3 regions of the Halpernia sp. GG3 genome follow, and region 3 is predicted to be linked to each of the others. Evidence: riboswitches for the same ligand, from Rfam matches in the RefSeq annotation. Region 3 holds a riboswitch; each other region holds the start of a gene.
What was found. Region 3 has a riboswitch for S-adenosylmethionine ahead of ACVBED_RS01695 (ATP-grasp domain-containing protein). Riboswitches for the same ligand answer to the same signal wherever they lie in the genome.
Positions count from the first base shown of each region.

Region 1: it holds a riboswitch for S-adenosylmethionine, as region 3 does, so the genes downstream of both, ACVBED_RS07670 (O-acetylhomoserine aminocarboxypropyltransferase/cysteine synthase family protein) here and ACVBED_RS01695 (ATP-grasp domain-containing protein) in region 3, are expected to answer to the same signal.
Region 2: it holds a riboswitch for S-adenosylmethionine, as region 3 does, so the genes downstream of both, ACVBED_RS03235 (TonB-dependent receptor plug domain-containing protein) here and ACVBED_RS01695 (ATP-grasp domain-containing protein) in region 3, are expected to answer to the same signal.

Region 1 covers NZ_JBRIIR020000014.1:29,884-38,398, reverse strand. The annotation lists gene ACVBED_RS07670 (O-acetylhomoserine aminocarboxypropyltransferase/cysteine synthase family protein) at 1-1,293, opposite strand, end outside; SAM riboswitch class I at 1,425-1,530, opposite strand; gene ACVBED_RS07665 (S41 family peptidase) at 1,839-5,090, opposite strand; gene ACVBED_RS07660 (dimethylarginine dimethylaminohydrolase family protein) at 5,479-6,393, opposite strand; gene ACVBED_RS07655 (citrate synthase) at 6,754-8,040, opposite strand; gene eno (phosphopyruvate hydratase) at 8,123-8,515, opposite strand, start outside.
Region 2 covers NZ_JBRIIR020000006.1:460,480-468,994, reverse strand. The annotation lists gene ACVBED_RS03240 (APC family permease) at 1-34, opposite strand, end outside; gene ACVBED_RS03235 (TonB-dependent receptor plug domain-containing protein) at 38-2,470, opposite strand; SAM riboswitch class I at 2,544-2,648, opposite strand; gene gyrB (DNA topoisomerase (ATP-hydrolyzing) subunit B) at 2,902-4,836, opposite strand; gene ACVBED_RS03225 (acyl-CoA dehydrogenase family protein) at 5,011-6,150, shown strand; gene ACVBED_RS03220 (adenylosuccinate synthase) at 6,218-7,504, opposite strand; gene thrS (threonine--tRNA ligase) at 7,867-8,515, shown strand, end outside.
Region 3 covers NZ_JBRIIR020000006.1:152,015-160,529, reverse strand. The annotation lists gene ACVBED_RS01705 (hypothetical protein) at 814-1,050, opposite strand; gene ACVBED_RS01700 (LLM class flavin-dependent oxidoreductase) at 1,128-2,147, opposite strand; gene ACVBED_RS01695 (ATP-grasp domain-containing protein) at 2,144-3,124, opposite strand; SAM riboswitch class I at 3,543-3,642, opposite strand; gene ACVBED_RS01690 (DUF305 domain-containing protein) at 4,042-4,524, opposite strand; gene ACVBED_RS01685 (efflux RND transporter periplasmic adaptor subunit) at 4,560-5,852, opposite strand; gene ACVBED_RS01680 (heavy metal-binding domain-containing protein) at 5,859-7,103, opposite strand; gene ACVBED_RS01675 (TolC family protein) at 7,109-8,374, opposite strand; gene ACVBED_RS01670 (efflux RND transporter permease subunit) at 8,387-8,515, opposite strand, start outside.

The DNA of each region.
Region 1 (8,515 bases), on a different contig from region 3:
AATCCCGGCAAATCCGCGGTTGATATCATCTAAAATATCATCTATATGCTCAATTCCTACACTGATGCGAACTTGTCCAGGTTTGATTCCCGCGTGCAATTGTTCTTCTTCAGAAAGCTGCTCGTGAGTAGTAGAAGCAGGATTAATAATTAAAGTTTTAGAATCACCCACATTGGCAACGTGGCTGATTAGTTCTAAACTATTGATGAATTTTATCGCAGATTCTTTTCCACCTTTTATTTCAAAACTTAGTACGCCACCAAAACCATTTTTAAAATATTTTTTTGCATTTTCATGATCGGGGAAACTTGGCAAACCTGGATATAATACTTTTTCAACTTGTGGATGATCTTCCAAAAATTCTGCGACTTTCTGCGCATTTTGAACGGTTCTTTCTAAACGAAGCGATAAAGTTTCAAGACCATGAATTAAAAGAAAAGAATTAAATGGCGAAATAGTTGGACCAAAATCTCGAAGACCTTCTACTCTCGCTTTTATGATGAAAGCAATATTTCCAAAAGAGCCGTTAACACCAAAAACATCAGAAAAAATCAAACCGTGGTAACTTTCTGAAGGCTCAGAAAATTGTGGAAATTTCCCACTTCCCCAATCAAAATTTCCGCCATCTACGATAATTCCACCGATGGAAGTGCCGTGACCGCCGATCCATTTTGTAGCAGATTCTACCACGATATTTGCACCATGTTTTAAAGGTTGAAAAATAAATCCACCCGCACCAAAAGTATTATCAACGATTAAAGGAAGATTATGTTTTTTTGCAACTGCTGCAATTGCTTCAAAATCTGCTACATTTAAACTTGGATTACCGATGGTTTCAACATAGATGGCTTTTGTATTTTCATTGATTTGTTCCTCAAAATCTTGCGGTTCGTCATCTTTTGCAAAGCGGCATTCGATCCCTAATTTTTTAAAAGTTACTTTAAACTGATTAAAACTTCCACCGTACAAATACGGCGAACTCACGAAATTATCTCCAGCCTGAAGAATATTTGTAATTGCTAAAAACTGTGCGGCATGACCAGAACTTGTTGCTAAAGCAGCAACTCCGCCGTGTAGCGCAGCAACTCTTTTTTCAAAAACATCCGTTGTCGGATTCATTAAACGGGTATAAATATTTCCGAATTCTTTTAAACCAAAAAGATTAGCAGCGTGCTGTGCATCGTTGAAAGTATAACAAGCGGTTTGATAGAGCGGAACCGCCCTGGAATTTGTGGTTGAATCTATGGTTTGTCCCGCATGAAGTTGCAATGTTTCAAATTTTAAATTGCTCATATTTTAAATAATTTTATTTTAAATGTTGTGCAACTTATCTTCTGAAAAGCTTACCGAAAGAGCATAAAAAAACTCTTTCGATAAGACGAAAGAGTTTGATATAAATGTATAATTTTTATATTTCTGTTTCTGACTTATCTTTCCCGCCATTGCGAGTTGAATTTTGCACCTTATTTATTTCTAAACAGGTTGCCAAAGTTTCACCGGGTCAATTCCCTCCACTTTTCTAAATAAGTTGCGATGTTTTAAAGAACGTAATTTCTGGTGCAAAGATAGAAAGGTTTTTTAAATCTCCAAATTTTTAATTAAAAAAATTGATAATAATTTAATTTGTTCCCTAACCAATCTCAATGTTGAACATTTGAATAATTCATCCATCTTCATTTTCAAAACTCGGTACCACAAAAATTAGTTTATAATCCGAAATTGATACCGTCTTCATCGTCTTCAAGCTTCAGTTTTTTTAAAGACGCCTTGGCAATATTTCCGCCTACCTACCATCGGCAGGCGGAATTTACTTCTTGGAATATTGTTTTTAGCCGGATTTATTTTTTTACTTCTTTCAACATTTCTTTCACGGCAGCTTCCAATTGTTGGTCTTCGCCGTTCAAAAATTTATTATAATCGTTATTTACCTTAATATCAGGTTCTAGTTGATGATTTTCTGTAGCCTGGGTTTCGCCAGCACCGTAAGTAGCAATCATTGGTATACCGAAATAAATGGTTGGATCTATTTGTGTTTCCCACCAAACTGCGGTTCCGGTTCCTGCAACAGGCATTCCAATTAATTTACCCAATCCTAATTCTTTATATGCATAAGGAAACATAAAAGCATCAGAATAATTGCCTTCACTCATTACTACGCAACTTGGTTTAGTCCATTTATTCATCGGCTCGCCACCTGTAGTGATATTCCCTTGTGGGCGTAAAGTAAAATATTCTTTTCCTCCTAAGAAAGTAACCAAATCATCATGCAACCAACCGCCACCGTTAAAACGAGTATCTACAATTAGCGCTTCCTTCTTCACGTTTTTACCTAAAACTTTATCAAAAGTCACCCTAAAACTTGGGTCGTCCATACTTCTTATATGCACATAACCAACTCTACCACCAGAAAGACTATCCGTTAGTTGGGCCATCTTATCTGTCCAACGTTTGTAAAGTAAAACACCGCTTTCCACACCAACTGATATAGGTTTTACAACTTCGCTAATGGTTTTATTTGTTTTTGGATCGTGGAAATCTATTCTCGTAAAATTACCTTCTTTATGGTTTAGAAAAATTGCCCAATCAACATCAGCTGTTATCTCGTTACCATTTATTTTATCGATGATCATTCCTGCTTTCATCTCGGTTTTCGCTTTATCAAAAGGTCCGGCAGCTATTATATCTTTTACCACCAAGCCGTCACCGCCTTTGGTAACATCATATAATAAACCTAACGCAGCTGTTGCATCAGCATTCATTTTTTTAACTCTGTACCCACCACCTGTATGTGAAGCATTTAATTCTCCCAAAAACTCGCTCAATAAAACTTCAAAATCATAATTGTTATTAATATAGGGAAGAAATTTGCTGTAAGTAGTATGATAACCATCCCAATCTACCCCTTGCAGTTTTGGGTCGAACAGTTTTTTCTTCACCTGTTTCCAGGCATGATCAAACATATATTTCCGCTCTTCAGATGCATTCAATTCCATAGAAGCATCAATTTTCATTGGAGAAACTTTACCGTCATCAACACCTACTTTCATGATGTTGCCACCAGCCAAAACAAACAGATCTTTGCCGTCATTGCTTAATTCCAAACTGCCATCAGTTACGCCCAATTTCGCCAAAACTTTGGTTTCATGGGTACGAGGCATCGTCATCCATAAATCATAACCTTTTTCATACTTTGCTAAATAATATAATTTTTCACCATCTTTTGATAAAGCTACACCACCGATATCAGTAGAGCTGATGGTCAATCTTTTGGTTCTGTTTTCTAAATTTTTAAGATTAGGTTCAAATATAGGTTTTTCTTCTTTTTTTACTAACTTGATCTTTTTAGATTTAACGTCATTTTTATCACCGATTTTAGTACTATCTTTCTTTTCTATTTCTTTTTGTAAATCGAAATCTTCTTTGCTTAGTTGGTATTTATCCCGAATATCTTGATCAAAAAACATGGCGTAAACGTCACTTTGGCTGCCTCTACTCAAGTTTTTCATCCCATCTTTATCGGTAATCCAATACATCATTTTGCCATCCATCCCAAACTGAGGATGATAGTCGTTAAAGCCACTTTCTGTCAAATTTACTCGTTTGCCTGTTCCGTCTGCTTTTAGTAAAACTACTTCTGGCGAAAACCAACCGCCGCCTTCGCTAGATTGTGCTAACAAGTATTTGCTATCTGGCGACCATGTAAAATATTGATCACCATCAGAATAAGAATAATTTAATTTCTCTGGTAATACTGTTACCGTTTTTTTGGTGGCGATGTCCAATACTTTTAAAATATTTCTCTCTTCTAAGTAAGCTATTTTCTTTCCATCGGGAGAATAATTTGCTTGAAATTCATCCTTATCCGTATTAACAATAGGTTTGGTATTGATTACTGTAGAAGCATAGAAAAATTTTTCTAATGGATTGGCTAAACTTGCTTCATAAATATCCCAGGAATTATCATTTTCTACTGAATAAAGCAGCTTTTTTCCATCCGGACTAAAGCTTACCATTCTTTCTTGATAAGGAGTGTTAGTAATTCTTTTTGTAGTAGAACCATCAACGGCTGTTACAAAAATTTCACCTCTATAAACAAAAGCAATTTCCTTTCCGCTTGGTGAAACCGCTATCTCTGTTGCGTTTTCTTTAACAGGAACGGTTTCAGTTTGGTCCGTAGCAAAATCAGCACCGATTGTAAAGTTTAAGATTTTAGGTTGCCCACCTTCTTTTAATAAATAGATATTTCCATCTTGTGTAAAAGCAAAAGTACCATCATTAGCTCTAGATAGATTTCTTACCGGATTTTTATCGAATGTAGTAAGTTGAGTAACATTATCTGAAGCAGTAACAGACGATTTAAACAAATTTTGATTTCCTTTTTGTTCACTCAAATAATAAAATGTATTACCATCACCCCAAACAGGTTCGCGGTCTTCGCCGATGAAATTTGAAACTTTTTTATATTGGTTAGTTTTTAAATCTAATACCCAAATATCTCTGGTAATGGCAGAAGTATGGTGTTTACGATAAGCATTTTCATATCCTTTTCTGTCTTGATAAATAATTTTATCACCCGTCGAATTCAAATGAACATATTCTGTTCCTGCCGAATTTATCATTACGCTTCTTCCTCCTTTTACGGGAACTTCATATAATTTATTCCAATAAGCATCCCCTGGGAAACGAACAGAAGTATAAACATCATGACGATTAGAACCAAAAAGTACTTTTTTATCATCAATACTGAAATCATAAGGAATATCTTTATCGGAATTATAAGTTAATCGGATTGCAGAACCACCATTTGCCGACATGCTGAAAACGTCAAAATCACCATTACGGTCAGATGCAAAAGCGATTGTTTTACTGTCATGGCTCCAAATTGGATAACCGTTATAATCTGATGTAATTGTCAATGGCAAAGCTTGCCCACCGTTTGTTGAAACCTTAAAAATATTTCCTTTATACTCAAAAGCAACCCATTGTCCATTAGGCGAAATAGCAGGTTGCTGCATCCATAAAGGTTGTTGTGCTTTTGCCGCGATAAAAAATAAAGTTAAGAAAATGAAGGAGAGTAAAAATTTTTTCATGTTTTCTGTTTTTGATTTAGATTCTAAAAATAATGATATACAATGGTTATTTAAAATGTGTAATATACAAAACCTCTTTTGAAACAAATAACCTACAGAGAAGATAGTCCAATGCTTTTTCCTTAGTTATTCCCAACTTTATTCTCAGATATTTTTAAATCCTTTGATAAGTTTTGTTCTGGTAAATCCTGATCGATCACTTCAACAATAAAGTCAAGTTTGGCAACCCGATAAAAATTAGCAAAAATGTCGGAATATTTATTTAATTTATCCAGCTATTTTGTGGATCTTCTAAGCTGAGCTCGTTTCTAAAGATAATTTCTACTGCAAAGCCTGAAAGGTTTTTAAATCTCTAAATTTTTAATAAAAAATTTGATAATTATTTATTTCACTCCCTAACCAAAGGCATTGTAGAGCATCTGAAAAGTCCACCCATTTTAGAAATTTCCCGGTATGGTATTTCTTCTACGGTTATTCCCCATTCATTTCTGAGGTGATTATTAAGTCTTGTAAATGCTTTATCTGACACGACTACTTCAGGTGAAATTGAAAAGACATTTGGAAACATGTCAAACATTTCTGCGTCGGTCACATGAAAACAGTTTTCTTCCCCGAAAATATCGATGATTAATTGATAGTCACTTTCATCTACAAATCCATTTTTATAAATGATGCATTTATCCTTACCAATTGGATTAAAAGTACAGTCTAAATGTAAAATTCCCTCATAAGGCAATTGATCATTCTTCTTGAGTTCAAAATCTAAGATCCTCTTTTTAGGAAAATATTCTTTTAGAATTTCTATTGCATACTGATTAGTTCGGGCAGTTTTAAAATTGCGGTAATCTTCACTGTAACAAGTGCCAATGAAAATAAAATCATTCCACACAATTACGTCGCCACCTTCAATATGAGCAGTTTCAGGAAGATTTATAATATCCCGCCATTTTACTTTTTCGAAAATTTTTCGGTAAGCTTCTTGTTCATCAGATCGGTCGTGAATAACGTTTGAAATAATCATTTTATCTTCAATCACGAAGGCGACATCTCTAGCAAAAACCTGATTATAATCTTGTATAACATTTGGGCGAAACACTTCTACCTTATATTTTTCAAGAATCTTTTCAAAAGCGGTCATTTCTAAAGTAATATCTTTTTCTACAGGATAAGTGTCATTTTGTAAAGTATGATAAGATTTTGCATCGTAACTTTCTTCCAAAGTAGGAACACCGCCCATCGATTGGGGCTGACCTAAGACGACAGATATTAATTTTCCGGTTTCGTTTTTAATGTTCAGTTTCATAGATTGAGAATTACACAAATATAGGGAAAAGAACCAAGCGGAAATAACCTAGAATCAAGTTTAAAAAGAGATTTCCTACAGTCTAAATATTTTATAAAACAAGCGAATTCTATTTTACGAAAATTACGCCCGGGCTCGAATGGAAAGCCTTTTTTAGCTGGTGAAAAAATGGTAAAAAAATCGATTTAGTTTATTATTTATTTTTATTTAAATCATCGAAACTCGTTCCTCGTTTTGAAAAAAGAAGACGGAAAAGGCGCCAAAAAAAATAAAAAATAACTTTCGACATTGTCAAATATGCTCTAAAAAAAATCCCTTTTAAATAAAATTAAAAGGGAGATTTATATTATTTAATGAGAATTATCTTTTGCTCATTTCCACATAATCACGTGGAGTTGCACCTTGGTAAACCTGTCTCGGTCTACCGATTGGATCGTTGTGCAGGCGCATTTCTTTCCACTGAGAAATCCAGCCGGGAAGTCTGCCTAAAGCAAACATCACGGTAAACATTTCTGTGGGAATTCCTAAAGCGCGGTAAATAATTCCAGAATAAAAATCTACGTTTGGATAGAGTTTTCTTTCGATGAAATATTCATCTTCCAAAGCTACTTTTTCTAACTGACGCGCAATGTCTAAAGCTTTATCTTCAATTCCTAAAGCTTCAAAAATATCGTCTGCGGCTTTTTTAATAATTTTAGCGCGCGGATCAAAGTTTTTATAAACTCTGTGACCAAAGCCCATCAAACGGAAATTATCATCTTTATTTTTTGCTTTTTCAACATATTTTGCAACATCGCCGCCGTCATTGTCAATCATTTCAAGCATTTCAATTACTGCTTGGTTTGCACCACCGTGAAGTGGTCCCCAAAGTGCAGAAATCCCTGCGGAAACAGAAGCAAATAATCCAGTATGTGCAGATCCAACCATTCTCACGGTAGATGTAGAACAATTTTGCTCGTGATCTGCGTGAAGAATTAATAATTTATTTAAAGCATTGACAACAGTCGGATTGATTTCGAAATCTATGTTTGGAACGCGGAAGCACATTTTGTAGAAATTTTCTACGTAATTCAAGCTGTTGTCACCATGGTTAATTGGCAAGCCCATTTTTTTACGATAAGTCCAAGCGCAAAGGTGTGAAAATTTAGCAATTAACATTTCTGCAGCGTGGTCCAAATCATCTTTAGAATGCACATCAACAGCTTTCGGATTAAAAGCTGTAAGGGCAGATGTCATTGAACTTAACACACCCATTGGATGCGCAGAACGAGGAAAAGCGTCGATCAAACGCTTCATTTCATCTGCTACGAAATTGTATTTTTTTATACCATTTTCAAAAGTGGCAAACTGATCTTTATTGGGTAGATTTCCATGCAACAGCAAATACATCACCTCCGAAAAATTCGATTTTTCAGCAATTTGTTCAATGGGGTAACCTCGGTAAAATAGTTCACCTTTATCTCCATCTAAATAGGTAATATCGCTTAAAGTAGCGCCTGTATTTTTGTAACCTAAATCTAACGTAATTAAACCGGTTTGATCTCTCAATTTAGAAATATCAATTCCGCGGTCTCCCATTGTGCTTTCAATAATAGGATATTCGAACGATTTTCCGTCATAATTAAGAGTAACTTTATTATCTGACATATATTTTAAATATTTTTATAAATTTAAGAAAAATTGCCCATTAAACAAAGATGAGACAATGAATTTTGATGATATTTATCTATTATCTTTTTATTTTAAATGCATCAAGACCCGGGAAAATGGCAGTATCGCCCAACGCTTCTTCAATTCTTAGCAGCTGGTTATATTTCGCCATGCGGTCTGATCGTGAAGCTGAACCTGTTTTAATTTGTCCGCAATTCATTGCTACTGCTAAATCTGCGATTGTAGAATCCTCAGTTTCACCTGACCTATGAGACATCACGGTAGTATATTTATTATTTTGCGCCATTTGAACGGCCGCCATAGTTTCAGATAAAGTACCGATCTGGTTTACTTTAATTAATATAGAATTGGCGATATCATTTTTAATTCCTTTGGCTAAAATCTCAGTATTAGTTACAAATAAATCATCACCCACGATCTGAACGGTTTTTCCTAATTTTTCTGTTAAAAG
Region 2 (8,515 bases), 310 kb from region 3:
TTTTCCAACCAATTTTACTTGGGATCTTACTCATTTTCTAGAAATTATAATTTATCCTTCCGAAGAAATAGGCCCCTAAAGTTCCCATTTGTACCGGTGCATATTTAAACACACCAAAGTAAGAATTTTCATAGATCTGCTTATCCGGGAATACATCAAACACGTTATTAGCACCAATTGTAACATTAATTTTTTTAGTAAAATCATATCCTAAACTTACATCAGTAACTACTTTTGGACTGAATTCTTGTACTAAACCAAAAGGAAAGCCATCTCTGATCACTTTACCAAACATGGTGTTTCTTACCATCAAATTAATTTTGTTAATTTTATAATTCAAACCCAAAGTTGCTTTGGTTTTAGGTGAAAGCGATTCTATAATGTTGATTTGATCGGGTCCAAAATAATCGTTTTGAGAAAGTCCATTTGCTGTTAAACTTGTAGGAAAATGAAAATTGGTAATTTTGGTTTCGTTATAATTTCCTGCCAAATTAATATCTAAAATACCACCACCAATATTCCATTTATAGGTTGCAACTACATCTACACCTTTCGTTTTAGTATCAATCGCGTTGGCAAATAATCTTGCCGCTTCTGCACCATTTTGTGTAATCAAAGAACTACTAATTTGGCTAGTAAGTACAATTCTATCTTTTACCGTTATTAAATAACCATCCACTGTGATAAATAAATTATCCAAAGGTTTCAAAGTAAAACCAAGACTTGTATTAATAGATTTTTCTTGTTTTAATTTATCAAAACCCAATGCTTTTGCAACATCGCTATCATTATTAAAAATTCCTTTATTTACAATCCCTACACCTGTAGTGGAAATATCAGAATAAAAATTACTAAAATATTTCTGTTGTAAAGACGGAGCTCTAAAACCTGAACTTATGCCACCTCTAAGGGCAAAATTTTTCAAAATCTCATACCGCATTGCTAATTTACCATTGATGGAGTTTCCAAAATCTGAATAATGCTCAAATCTAGTAGCCACATCAATATAGAAATTTTTAATATCATAAGATACATCTGCATAGGCTGATAATGAATTTCTATTCTTGGTTAAAGCATTCGCCGGAGAAAAACCTGTGAAAGATTGGGACCCTCCAGTTCCTGAGATATCACTTGTGTTGGTAGAAGAATTGGCAATATTTCCATAGATGTCGTAAGTTGCATAAGATGCAACCTCGCCAGTTTTTATTTGATATTGCTCAAAACGATACTCACCACCAAAAGCAAGATTAATTTTTTCAAATTTTTTGCTGATGTCTAAATTGATCGTATTTTGTAGAAATCCATGAGAACCAGCGTAGAAACTTGTAGGAGATTTTGCACCTAATGACGCGTTGTTAGTATTACTTACGTTATACTCAAAAACGTTGCTCCCAAAAGTATTGCTAAAATCTGCACTCCAATTATTATCGTGGTAGCGTACACCTGCAGATTGAGAAATATCATAAATTTTTGAACCTAAAATTGGTTGAAAACCATTTGGATAAATGGATAAAACTACATTACTAGTTTCGCTTGGCAATCTTCTAAATCCATAACCTTGTCCCTCTTTTATGCTAAATCCGCCAAAAGTATAAACAATAAATTTATCATTTAATTGATATTCTGCATTTAGAAAAAGTTGACCTAATTTAATATGCGCATCTCCCACTTGAAAGTTGAAATAATCTCTTGTTAATCCTCTTTTAGCAATTTCGGCATCATCAGCTGACCTTGCCGCAGCAGGATTATCTGCAAAATCATATGCAAAATTATTCCCAAAAATATCAAGATTATTATTCTGAGTCCGGTTAGTTTTTTGCCTGTCACTCAGTTGCAAAGTAAGATTTATTATACCTTTATCTTTACTAATACTTGCACCATAATTGACACCGGCTTGTAAATTTCCACCATCACTTCTACTGGTTTTTCCGTAGGTAATAGAAGCTGAAGCGCCTTGATTTTTTTTAAGAATAATATTGATGACACCTGCAATGGCATCAGAACCATATTGTGCAGAAGCACCATCTCTTAATACCTCTATTCTATCAATAGCTAAAACAGGAATTGTGCTTAAATCTGTACCCACAGAACCATTCCCAACTGTATTTTGATAATTAACCAAAGAAGTTGTATGTCTTCTTTTTCCATTAATTAATACTAAAACTTGGTCTGGCCCCATACCTCGTAAAGTAACAGGATCAATATGTTCCGTACCATCAGAGGCAGATTGATGCACTGAATTAAACGAAGGAATAATATAATTTAATAAATCTTGCACGGTACTTTGAGGCGCAGATTTTTGAATTTTTGCAACCGAAATAACATCAACTGCGACTGGAGAATTAATTTTAGAACGAGGTAAACCACGATTTCCCACAATCACGACATCCTCAATATCCTTGGTTTTTTCTTGTGCATAAATACTATAGAAAGTTCCTAATAATAAAATAGAAAAAGTAATTTTCTTCATTCCTTAATTTTTAGATTTTTAACGCTAAGTAATAAAAACGAAATATCAAGAAATAATAAAAAAAGTAATTCATATATTATCTTCCCCATTAAAGGGTGGATTTAGCACCATTACACCATAGAAATGTCGGTTGCCAAGGTTTCAAAGGGCCAAATCCCTCCACCTTTCTTGATAAGTCTGCGCAAAAATAAATTATTTTGCAATATAATCCAAATAAGAGAAATATTAAAATTTAAATTTCATATTTGGTCATATAAAATTGAGTGAGAAAAAGGCGATTCATAGGTCATTTAACGTAAAATATTTTAAGAAATTTTTACGAAAAAGCAAATTGTCTTTATATTGAATTTATCAATTTTTAATTTACTCTTAGAACTAAAAAAATCCCAACCATTTTAAGGATTGGGATTAATTATTATCAACAAAAACGCTTAAACATCAATTTTTGCATATTTTGCATTTTTCTCTATAAATTCACGTCTCGGTGGAACTTCATCGCCCATCAACATTGAGAAAACATTATCTGCATCCACCGCATTTTCGATAGTTACCTGTTTTAAAGTTCTGTTTTCAGGATTTAAAGTGGTTTCCCATAACTGCTCTGGGTTCATTTCACCCAAACCTTTGTAACGCTGTACATCAACGCCTTTTCCATCTGGTGAAAGTTTGAAAGTTTCTTCTTCACGTTCCTTTTCATTCCAGGTGTACACTTTTTTATTTCCTTTTTTAAGTAAATAGAGTGGCGGCGATGCAATATAAACATAGCCGTTTTCAACTAATTCCTTCATATATCTAAAGAAAAATGTCAAAATTAAAGTCGAAATATGCGCGCCATCAATATCGGCATCACACATAATGACTATTTTGTGATAGCGTAATTTTTTTATATTTAAAGCCTTAGAATCTTCTTCTGTGCCGACACTTACACCAAGTGCAGTGTAAATATTTTTAATCTCTTCATTATCGTAAACCTTATGAAGCATTGCTTTTTCAACATTTAGAATTTTACCTCTTAAAGGTAAAATCGCTTGAAACAACCGGTCACGACCTTGTTTTGCAGTTCCACCTGCAGAATCTCCCTCGACAAGAAACAATTCACTTTCAGCAGGATCTTTTGAAGAACAGTCAGACAATTTTCCTGGCAAACCACTTCCGCCCATCGGCGATTTACGCTGCACCATTTCGCGGGCTTTTTTCGCTGCTTGCCTCGCTTTCGCCGCTAAAACTACTTTTTGAACGATAATTTTGGCTTCGTTCGGATTTTCTTCCAAGAAATTGGAAAGCATTTCACCTACGATCTTATCAACTGCACTCGCCACTTCAGAGTTTCCTAATTTTGTTTTGGTTTGCCCTTCAAACTGAGGCTCCATTACTTTAACGGAAATAATGGCGGTTAAGCCCTCTCTAAAATCATCGCCTGTCACTTCTACTTTTTCTTTGGCAGGAAGTCCTAGTTCGTCAGCAAATTTTTTCAAAGTTCTTGTTAATGCACGTCTAAAACCTGTCAGGTGAGTTCCACCTTCGTGGGTATTAATATTATTAACGTATGAGTGTAGATTTTCATTGTAAGATGTGTTGTAGCGCATTGCAACTTCCACAGGAATATCGTCTCTTTCACCTTCCATGAAAATTACTTTTTCCATGATAGACTCACGATTTCCATCAATATATTCTACAAATTCTTTTAAACCACCTACTGAGTGAAAAACTTCTGAAGGAAAACTGCCGTCATCTTCAGTCTCACGTTCATCGGTTAAAGTAATTGTAACACCTTTATTTAAATAAGAAAGTTCACGCATTCTTGAAGCCAAAGTGCTGTAATTAAATTCTAACTCATTAAAAATAGAACCATCAGGCTGAAAAAAAACTTCTGTTCCTCTAATATCTGTCGTTCCAATTTCTTTCACATCTGCTAAAGCAGCACCTTTTGAATATTCCTGTTGATGCACTTTTCCTTCTCTAAAAACAGTCGCAACCAATTTTGTAGAAAGTGCATTTACCACAGAGACTCCTACACCGTGCAAGCCACCGGAAACTTTATAAGAATCTTTATCAAATTTACCACCTGCGCCAATTTTAGTCATTACAACTTCCAGCGCAGATTTTTGTTCTTTTTCGTGTAAATCAACAGGGATTCCACGGCCATTATCTTTTACAGAAATACTGTTTCCTTCATGAATTATTACTGAAATAGTATCGCAATGTCCCGCTAAAGCTTCATCAATTGAATTATCTACTACTTCATAAACTAAGTGGTGAAGTCCTCTTAATCCTATATCCCCGATGTACATGGACGGTCTTAATCTCACATGTTCCATTCCCTCTAAAGACTGTATGCTACTCGCGGTATATTGTTTATTGCTCATTAATTTTGTTTTTAAAAATACCAACAAATATACAAAAAATAACACGAAATTTCTCACGAAAAAGGATTGTTCCCTGAATCCATTTTAAATATTTTATCGTATTTCAAATGACATGAAGTAACTTTTTTTAACAAAATTTATATCTAATTCCTTATCTTTACCCAAAAAAAATTTATGAATTCTGAAATGAGAGAAAATATTCAGATGATTGCCGAAACCGCAAAGGATTTCGCTGAAAAAAATATTAGACCGAATATTATGGATTGGGATGAAAGTCAAACTTTTCCTGTAGATCTTTTTCACCAACTTGGCGAAATGGGTTTTATGGGAATTGTAATTCCTGAAAAATATGGCGGTTCCGGTTTAGGTTACCACGAATATGTGACAATTTTGGATGAGATTTCCCAAGTTGATCCATCAATCGGCTTATCTGTTGCAGCGCACAATTCTTTATGTACAAATCATATTTATGAGTTTGGAAATGAGGAACAACGCAATAAATGGCTGCCGAGTTTAGCTTCCGGAAAAGTACTCGGTGCATGGGGATTAACTGAACATAATACAGGTTCAGATTCTGGCGGAATGAGTACAACTGCTGTAAAAGACGGTGATGACTGGATCATTAATGGTGCAAAAAACTTTATTACGCATGCAATATCTGGCGACATTGCGGTTGTAATGACCAGAACTGGGGAAATAGGCGCAAAAAATAATTCTACAGCGTTCGTTTTAGAAAAAGGAATGGCTGGATTTACTTCCGGTAAAAAAGAAAATAAACTGGGAATGCGAGCGTCTGAAACTGCCGAATTGATTTTTGACAGCGTCAGAGTTTCTGATGCAAATAGATTAGGCGAAGTTGGAAGCGGTTTTAAACAAGCCATGAAAATTTTAGATGGCGGTAGAATTTCTATCGCGGCTTTAAGTTTAGGAACTGCAAAAGGCGCTTACAAAGCAGCTTTAAAATATGCACAGGAAAGAAAACAATTTGGAAAAACGATTGCAAGTTTTCAGTCGATTAATTTTATGTTAGCCGATATGGCAACGGAAATTGACGCGTCAGAATTATTAATCAACAGAGCCTCAGATTTAAAAAATGCCAAGGCAAAAATGACCAAAGAAGGTGCAATGGCAAAACTTTATGCTTCTGAAGCTTGTGTAAGAATTGCGAATAATGCAGTTCAGATTTTTGGTGGTTACGGATATACCAAAGATTTCCCGGCAGAAAAGTATTACAGAGATTCTAAACTTTGTACGATTGGTGAAGGAACTTCTGAGATCCAGAGATTGGTGATTGGAAGAGAGATCACAAAATAGTATTTCTTTAAACAAATAAAAAAAGCATCTTGAGAAAGATGCTTTTTTGGTTGAATATTGTTTTAATCTAAAACAACTCCTTTCTTATAATATTCTGATTTCGTTCCGGTCCTACAGAAACCAAATAAACATTAATACCTAAGTGTTTTTCAATAAATTCAATGTATTTCTGAGCGTTTTTAGGAAGTTCGTCGTAAGAAGTAACTTTGGTTAAATCTTCTTCCCAACCGTCCAATTCTTCATAAATCGGTTCATAATTGTAGAGTTTTGTAGTAGATGAAGTAAAATAATCGATGATTTTTCCGTCTTCGGTTTTATATTTGGTAGCAATTTTTAAAGGATGAATTCCGGTAAGAACATCCAGTTTTGTAATCACTAAATTATTTATGCCGTTGATCATGGTCGCATGTTTCAAAGAAACTAAATCTAACCAACCCGTTCTTCTCGGTCTTCCAGTTGTAGCGCCAAATTCAAAACCAATTTGTCTGATTTTTTCACCCAATTCATTATCGAGTTCAGTTGGGAAAGGTCCTTCTCCTACTCTCGTTGTGTAGGCTTTTGCAACACCAATTAAGTTCTGAAGACTTGTTGGCGGAACTCCGGCCCCTGTACAAACGCCGCCAGTTGTGGGTGACGAAGAAGTCACGTAAGGATAAGTCCCGAAATCAATATCTAACATTGCCGCTTGTGCACCTTCAAACAGAACGTTTTTCCCTTCTTTTATAGCCTCATTTATTTCCACTTCGGTATCTACAATTCTATCTTTTAAGATCTGACCTAATTCTAAAAATTCATTATAAATAGTATCAAAATCCAAAGTTGGCTTTTCATAATATTTCTCAAAAAGTGAATTTTTATTTTTGAGATTTTTCTTAATTTTTTCGGCTAAAACTTCTGGATTTAGTAAATCAACCATTCTAATTCCAACTCTAGCAATTTTATCTTCATAGCATGGACCAATACCTTTTTTTGTCGTTCCAATGTGCGTTCCGTCTTCTTCCTCTTCTCTATAAGTGTCCAGCAAACTATGATAAGGCATAATAACGTGAGCTCTTCGGGAAATAAAAACGTGATCTGTTCGCATTCCTTTATCCTCAATTTGCTTTATTTCGCTTAAAAACGCTTTTGGGTTCACTACCACTCCATTTGCGATGACACATTTGCCTTTGCATTGCAAAACACCGGAAGGCAAAAGATGCAAAACAAATTTTTCTTCACCCACATAAACAGTGTGTCCCGCATTATCACCACCTTGAAAGCGCACGACATAATCAGATTTCGCAGAGAGAACGTCAGTAATTTTACCTTTTCCTTCGTCGCCATACTGAAGACCAACTACCACATAAGTTGCCATATATTATTTGATTTTTTTGGATTCGCACAAATTTAGTTCTTATAAATAAAGTCGGCAAATTAGAAACGAAACTTTCTTATTAAATTACTAACAATTTGAAATCTCAATAATTTATAAACTTCTTACTATTTTATGTAATTTTTTTTAGAGCATTTTCCCGCTGTTCACTGTATCTTTTTTTGCGCTCGCTTCGCTCGCGCAAAAAAAGGATGCCGTTTCCATCGGGGCTAGTTACAAGTTTCACATGAATAAAATATTGTTATACAAAACTTATTTTCATCCGTTTATTTAGCAAGAGTTAAAGCCTCATTAAATCAATAAAATAAAAGAATTTTCGTAAATTTGTGCCTCAATAATTTTATATGTTAAAGATTACACTTCCAGACGGAAGCATCAAAGAATTTGATCCGGCAACGACGCCACTTGATATTGCGAAATCTATTAGTGAAGGTTTGGCGAGAAACACCATTTCTGCAGTGGTAAACGGAACTCAAGTAGAAACGACGACGCCAATTACAGAAGATTCCACGGTGCAACTTTTAACCTGGAATGATGATCTTGGTAAAAAAGCCTTTTGGCATTCTTCTGCGCATCTCTTGGCACAGGCAATTTTAGATTTTTATCCAAATGCAAAATTAACGATCGGACCTGCAATAGAGCAAGGTTTCTATTATGATGTGGATTTTGGTGATGAAGTTCTATCTGAAAAAGATTTTGAGAAAATTGAAAAAAAAATGCTCGAACATGCGAGAATCAATTCCATTTTCGAAAAATATCCAGTTTCAAAAGCTGATGCTTTAAAAGAATACGCCGATAACGAATTTAAAACAGAATTGATTACCAACTTAAATGATGGCGAAATTACTTTTGTGAAGCATGAAGATTTTATCGATTTATGTCGTGGCGGTCACATTCCAGGTACAGGAATTGTGAAAGCGGTAAAAGTATTGAACGCAGCCGGCGCTTACTGGCGTGGAAATGAAAAGAACAAACAACTTACAAGAGTTTACG
Region 3 (8,515 bases):
GAAGGGGGTCCATTTGGATAATAATAACCCGCTGTTATCGCTGCTTGATCACCCGGTGAGTCAAGAATAACCCGATGGCGCGGATTTGCAATCCGTGACCAACATTATTCCATTAAATATATTAGTTTTCCCATCCCATAAAAACAACTTCCACATTGAGCGCGCTTTCTAAATCTGCATAATTTCTTGCGCTACTAAAATAGTAATTTTCCGGCTCGGTTCAACGACTCCCCACCTCCCGATGTCGGGCATATACATTCTTGCGCCGTAGTCGTACATTCCTGTTTCCTGTAATTCCTTGCCGTTGTAATATCCCCGCTCAACTTTTTCAGATCTGCCTACTCAAGGTTTTTCTCGTGCGAGGCTTTTCACTGTGAACTTCTGCGCTTGCCCGCTTGTCAAAGATAAAAATTTTTTCAATTGAAAAATAAAATCTAAAGATTTCTTTAATAAAAATGTAGCGGCATTATAAACACAGAAAACCAACTCCTGAAAGTTGGTTTGCTTATTTACTGCTCACGGATTGCAAATCCGCGAGATCGATATCCGCGTCATCGGGAATTTTTATTTTCATTTAGGAAGTAAGACCGAAAATAAATCAAAGTTTCCTTGTCTGATTTTGGTTCCTTTAATTTGTAGGTAAAATTCATAGGTGCTAATTTAGGTGCTACTTATTCTATATTTAGACATAAAAAAAACATATATCTACTTATGCAAATATATGTAAAATATTGATACATAGTAAGTTTATGTAAAATTGTCTATATCGAAATACAATAGGTTCATTTCCCTCCAACTCCACAAAGTATGCAATCAGGCACTTTTAATTAAGTGCCTTTTTTTGTACTCAATTGTCCACTGAAAAAGACTCCATCTGTCGCCAAAAGTTTTCACTTTTTTTATTTGGTCATTTCCCATCTCGATTAATATTTGCTGATCTTCTGGCATCGCTTCTTTATCCTCGACGTAAAGTGATACAAGTATAAAGTCCTCTTGAAGTACTGGCAAAATGTCTTTATCATAAAGAGCGGAAAAAATAAAACAGCTCATAAAACCACATTTTATAGAACGAAAAAGGCTGCCTTTAATGAAAAGCAGCCTTATAGGATGTTATTAAAAAATGGTTTTTAAGCCATTTCTGAGATTATTGCTTCTGAAAAACGTTGCATCTCCTCCAGTTGTGGACTAGCCTGTAACAAGAAAAAATCTACTCCTGCCTTTTCAAATTCATGAATTCTGTCCTGAACTTGGGAAACAGATCCCGTAAGGCCGGCGCGAAGTCCTCTATTTGAAACCGAATAATCCTGCAAAGAAAGCTTGCTTTCTAGTTGCGTATTTTCAACCCATTGCTGATAATTTTTGTAACCGGCGGAAGAAGCTTTCACATTCGAAATCCTTTCAATTTCCCGCTTGGCTTCCTGCTCATTGTTTCGTACAATGGAATAAGCAGCTACTCCAAATTTCATGGGTTCTAGGCCTAATTTTTCCCGACGTTGCTTCATGTCATCTATACGTTTTTTAATTCCTTCGGGAGAATCGCCATGCATTACATAACCATCGCATTGAGTACTGATCATAGTTTTAGCTGCTTCAGACTCTCCACCCGCATATAAAAAAGGTTTTTTAGAAGGTTTTGGCTGCAAAATATTATCCTGCACTTGGTAATAATCCCCCTGAAAAGAAACATGATCTTCTTTCCAAAGGCGGCTGATCACTTCTATCCATTCGCTGGTGCGCGCATAACGATTGTCATGTTCATCAAATTCAATTCCGTACTTATCTGCTTCGGCTTTCCACCAAGAAGCAACCACGTTAAGAGAAATTCTGTCATTGCTGATGTGTTCCAGATTTGCTACCGCCTTAGCCAACAAAGCAGGATTGTGGTACGTAGGCCTTACTGCCACCATAATCTCTAGTTCCTTGGTAACCGCTGCCAATGCCGCTGCAGTAGACCAAGCATCAAGAGAAGGAGCTTCTTCTCCTTTTATATCATTTAAATATAATTCTGCGATAAGGGAAATGCTGTAACCCCAGTCTTCACTCTTTTGAGCCAGTTCCTTAATGTAATCCCAGGAAATGGTCATATTCTCATCTTCTACATTTCTTAACCATCCTCCAAAAACGGGTAACCAGTATCCAAATTTCATAATGCTTGTTTTAATTTTAAATTTGCTGTTTTTTCTATAAAATCCACTAATTTTTTATGTGGGTCAAAACCTATAACATTTATTGCATCTGCAACAAAATTTGAAAGTGCATTAATGTCATAGTAATATAGTTGTCCATCCCTGTCATCTATGATGTATTCTATTCCACCAACGTCAATTCCTGCGGCTTGAATAATTTTTTCAATAGCGTTAATAATTTCGTTTGAAGGTGTATATGCCTCTACTTTAAGTCCGTTCTTTGGAGCGTCAAGCGCACAAGCATTTCTTGACAATTCCTGTCCCGTTGTTGTCTGGCAAATATCTGCAGGACAAAGATTAAAAGTATCACCTGAGGTGTATACTTTTATACCATATAAATATTTTCCATCAAGCGTTTCCACCCGGTGAATATTTCCATTCCTTGCCGGAATAAACTCTTGTACAAGCGCAGTGAAATCCAATCCCAGTTCAATAGATTCATCAGCAACAGCCTTTTTGAGTTCTTCCTCGGTGTTATAACGAGTTATTCCTGCACCACTTCCACCTATATTCGCTTTTACGACAATTGGAAAGCGTAAGTCCTTTGATGCAGCCAAGGCTTGTGAAGCATTGTTAATTACCACAGATTTAGGAAAAGGCAGGCCTAAAGACTCTAAGAGGCTAAGTTGTAAAGCTTTAGAAATTTCATATCTCCAGGCTTTTGATCCGTTAATAACTCTTACTCCTTTGCTTTCCAAAGACGCTAATAGTCCTGTTGTATAGAAAATTGCCTGCGTATTGTTTCTTAGATATGCAGATGGACTCATGCGATTAAAGAAAACGCTGAAAGGGAATTCTTTTTCTGATATATTGAAATGGTGTTCTGCCGCGCCATATTCTATTACCGGAAGCTCCCTATTTTCAAGTTCTTTAAATAATGGACGAAACCAGTCTGGATGTTCGTAGTAAACGGCGATTGCCTGTTCTTTGTTATTCATATTCACGATGTTAATTTTTACTTAGTAATTAAAATATTTATTTAGTTGATAATTTTTATAGAACCTTACTTAATCAACAATAAACCTTTACAATTCTATAACTATTTTACTTTTGACTCTCCAATCCCCAATGTTTAGTAAAAACAAATTATTAAAGGGTGATGAATTGTTACAAAAACAATCGTGTTATTTAATTAGTAGCTCTAATAGAGTACTTATATTTATTGTGAAAAGAATAGGGTTGGAAATACAGCTTGTAAATTCCTATTGATAGCCTGATTATCGAATAAGAGGCAATTAAGTTTTATCTACAACAACCGCAACAATTCTTGGTTGTTGAGTTATTAGTAGAAAGAGCGTGAAGCTCAAAAAAGATGGTATTTAAAATAAGAAAAGAATTCTTCATTGTTTCAATTGTTTTTTATATTCTCCAAAAACGGATCAGGAATTAGCACCTTGACTTCAGTCTGGTTGCTAGCGCATCAAAGAGCCTGTCTCTCAACGCTTCTTTATAAATCAATTTTAATTGACTTGATGGTACAAAATTAATTATTTTTTTGTAAAAAACAATTCTTTTGGCAATTTTTTTTATGATTATATGGAACAAAGACGGGGATTTGCAGATATAATATTTTTACCATTATCTTCTAAATATTATCTATACGAACGTAAATTGACCATTATCAAAATAAAGTTAATTTTACTTTATTTTCAATTGGTTGACACAAAGTGAAGATTTACATTATAACCATCTGATTTATAGATATATTTTGTAGTTCCTCCACCTCCACTTTTATAAAAATATTTAGCCTCATTTTAATTCATTAGTAGTTTATACAGTGTAAAATAAGAAAGTTCAATAACTTTTTATTTTGAGGAACATTGCGATGAGAAGAAAGACAAAATATTAATTATTTTCATTTTTCTTTCTCTAATCGCTTTATCATTACTTTCATTTCAAGAATTTCTTTTCTTTGAGCCGTGATAATGCTGTTTGCTAACTTTTTTACTTCCGGATCTTTAATGTCTGCTCTTTCACTTGTTAAAATAGCAATTGAATGGTGCGGAATCATGGCCTTCATCCATAAAACATCGCCGATTATCGGACTTTGCGTACGAACCAAACCTAATGCAGCAAAAAATAAACCTATACTTCCAACGATTATTCCAATATTTTTCTGCTTATTTTGATACATTTTGCGCATAAATAAAAACATGATTACAGCCATTGCTGAGATTCCAAGACAACTCATATAAAATCTCGTCAGACTGAAATAAACGTGATCCAGTTCATAAATATTAAGATACATTGTAACGTACATCGCCAAAAAAGACGCACAAAGCATCAAAATAAACGTTGTGTAACTGTTGCTTTTTGAGTGTTGGGTAGAATTTTCCATGTTACAGTAATTTTATGTTTGTAGTTTATTTAATCTTACATTTTCATGCCAGCCATTGGATCTGCGCCATGCTGAAATATATACTCACTATTCAATAAATATGCCCCACTTGTTACTACGACATCTGCGGCGGTCAATCCAGAAATTATTTCAATTACATTATTTTGAGCAACACCAATTTTTACCATTCTTATTTCATAAACACCATCTTTAATTTTAACCCAAACTGTTGCGCCTTTGCTATCTCTCAGCACCGCTTCTTGAGGAAGCATAAAAGCCTTCCGTGCTTTGTTGCTAACAGTAATATAAGCAGACATCCCAGGATGCAACTGATTTTTAATATTGGGAATGGTAACCCGCACTAAATTTATTCTACTATTTGGATCAATTTCTGGGTTGATGAAATCAATTGTTCCGTTGACGGTTTCATTTAAATCAGGAATTTGTACCGTCACATTCTGGTTCAGGCTTATTGAAGACATTTGCGTGGTGTAAACCTGCGCTTCTGCCCAAAGTGTAGAAAGATTTGCTAACTGCAATACCGGCTGACCTTCCATTACAAAACCGCCTTCATTCACATTGATTGTCGTAATATAACCGGCATCTGTGCTGTAAAACATCGTTTGAGTAGAAGTTTGCTTACTGTTTGCAAGAATTTTAACTTGTGCTTCGGACATGCCCCAAAGTAATAATTTGGTTTTTGAGCTTTCAATTACCGAATCATAATTAATCAAAGAATTACCCAATGTTTGTTTTTGCTGGATTGCATTAAGATATTCCTGTTTCGCATTATTAAGTTTTTCACTATAAATACTGTATATTTTCTCACCCTTTGCTACGTAATCGCCAATATTTTTAAAATAAAGCCGGTCAATTCTTCCGTCAACTCTGGCACTTAAGGAATAAAGTTTATCTTGGTTAAAATTTAAAGTGCCCGTCAATACCATTGTATTACTGACATTATTTTGCCCAATACTGTCCGTGTGAATATTACCTAATTTAATCTGCTCCGGACTTAACTGAATTTGCATCGCATTACCAGCGTTTTTATTTGCTTTCGAAACAGAAATCAATTTCATATTACAAATAGGACAATCCCCTGGATGGTCTTCATGAATTTGGGGATGCATACTGCACGTGTAATAGACATCTTTTTTTTGAGCGGTCGCTAATTCAGTTTTCTTTTTCGTGCATGATGTTGTAAAAGTGCCGATAAGAAAAAACGCGCCAATGAGCATTAGTAAAAATGACCACTTGAAGTGAATTTGCCGAAGCGAGACCAAAGTTGAATTAACTTCTAAATCTATATTAAAATTATTTTTTTGCATGCTTTTTTATTTTGATCCTGTCTGAATAAAACCTTCACTGTCGATGAGGTAATGTGCATTGGCTGCGACACTGTCTGTAACCTCCAAACCCATAAGAATTTCTACTTTATTATCTGCCCGAATACCAGTTGATATTTTATGCGCCCGGAAACCAGCGGGCGATTTAATAAATGCAACATCATTTCTACCCAAACTTAACACCGCTGCCTGTTGTAACCAAGTCCGCATTTTACTGTTTGTTAATATTTTTGCTGTTACCTGGCTCCCGATAATGAGCGCATTCGTATTGCGTAAATACACTCTCGCCGTCAGTGTTTTGCTGTTTGCACGAAAGAAAGGTTCAATAAAATCTACGGTTCCTTGTAGTTTTAGTGAAGGGTCAGTTTCGGGAATTATCTCCACGGCATCACCTTTATTGATTATTGATTGTTGATTGGGGAATATCTGCAGTGCTACCCAAGCTCTATTATTATTCATAATCATAAAAAGCGTTTGCCCTTTATTGACGTACATTCCTTCTTTTATGGCCAATTCCTGAGTAACAGCGCTGTTTTGCATGCCATTATTTTGATTGGCATTATTCATTGCAGCGTCATAAACTTGCCCACTGTATTTACTGTAAATACTGACTTTGTACAATGGTTTTTTAGTAGCTATTATTTTATTTAATTCAGAACTTCCCATTCCGAGTAATAATAGTTTTTGCTTTGCCGCAGTTATAAACGAGGTATTTTGTGCATCATTTCGAAGCAGGAAAATTAAATTTTCCTGAGCTGTCAATAATTCGGGTGAATAAATTTCTGCTATCTTCTGCCCAATTTTTACTTTTTGAAAGCGGTAACGCACATATAATTTTTCAATTCTGCCAGAAACATTTGCCGAGATAGAACCCGTTGCACGCGTATCGGCTTCAATAGTTCCATAAACATTTACCGGAATTTTAATATTTTCTCTCACCGGCGTTATTACTGGAAGTGATGCGACTACAAACTCATTAGTTGGTTTAAGAAGTGACCCTAATTCAATGTTTTTTACTGAAACTGCTTTTGCATTTTTTTTAATAAGTTTCATATTGCAAATAGGACAGTTTCCGGGATGGTCTTCTAAAATTTGCGGATGCATAGAGCAAGTATATAATTCTTTTGCTGCAGAAGTTATTTTTCCGATTTTATTACCTGAACCGTCACAAGAGATCATTAATGAAAAAATCCCGACGAGCATGATTATGTATATCCAAAATGTTTTCTTCATTCCATTTATTTTATTTCTAATAATTTTTCTAAATCTACCTGCATACTTAAAAGTTGCTGGAGTTGGGTAAAGTATTCCAGTTGCGTACTGTTTAATGTTTCCCAGGCATCGTAAAGTTCAAATAAATCTTCAGTATTTTGCCGATAGGCCAATAGATTACTTTGATAATTTTTTTTGAGTGCTGAAAGAATATTGTCTTTAAATAAATCAACCTGCTTTTGTTTTGCTTGGATGTCCTGCTGCATTTTATATCCCGCGCCAGTATACTCATTTGCCATCGAGGCTTTTTCTTCTGTCAAAGCCTGAGCCTGAAGTTCAAGACTTTCAATATTGGCTTTGTTCGCTCTGGTTGACCACGGCATAGGGATTGTCACCATTCCCATCAAGCTAAAAAGCATTGGTGCATTGTCGAAACGAAACATATGAGAATATTGCACGCCAAACTCTGGCTTCATACTTTGTCTTTCAATATCCTGCTTCAGATGGGCCAGCTGAATCTTCTCATCTAAAGCTTTTATATCACTTCTATTTTTGTAAAATAAATTATTATCAAATAGCATCGAAGAATAATCTTTAACTACATAAGTGGTATCAACCGAAAATTCTGCAAGTTTATCACGGTTCATCAATGTATTTAATCTTATCTTTTTTTGTTTAATTTCATTTTCTAATTCTACACGCTGGTTTTCAATTTTTCCAAGAGATGCTTTTGCCTTATAATAAGCACTTAATTTCCCTAAGCCATTTTTATATCGCGTTTCTGCATCAGTGATCATAAATTTTAAAAGTTTTTGATTTTCTGAAAGAACGGATAGTTTTTTTTTAGTAACGATCCACTCGTAATAATTGGTTTTTACTGCTGCATATAGATCGTTTAAAGCGGCTTCTTTGTCTTGTTTTGTAACAGAAGACATGCCTTTCATGTAATTTTCATTAGCATCATTAAATTTTTTATTAGGAAAAGATTGCTGCGCAGTAACCATAAAACTTCCAAGTCCATTTTGCATTTTCTGACCGTTTTCACCATTATTTCCCGCCCAAAGTGAAGTGTTATAAGGTGTCATAAAAAACCCTGTAGAAACCTGCGGCGCCATCCAGTTTCGTGCACCTTTCGACGCAGCGTCTAAGGACTTTATCTGGCTGTCATACATTTTTAATGAAGGATAAGACTGCTCTACATTATTTAAAATTTCGGGCAGCGTTAAAGTTTGTGCTGATACAGAAGTGTGTATCAATAAAAAAGGCAATATAAAAACGAGATAATATTTCATAATTTATTTGTTTTAATGTTCAATATCGGTGACTTCTATTTTGCCAAATTTCTTCAATTCATACTCTTTGTTCATTAAGAAAATAAGAGGCGTTACAAGAAGAATATAAATGGCTGAAGTAATCACACCACCAACCATCGG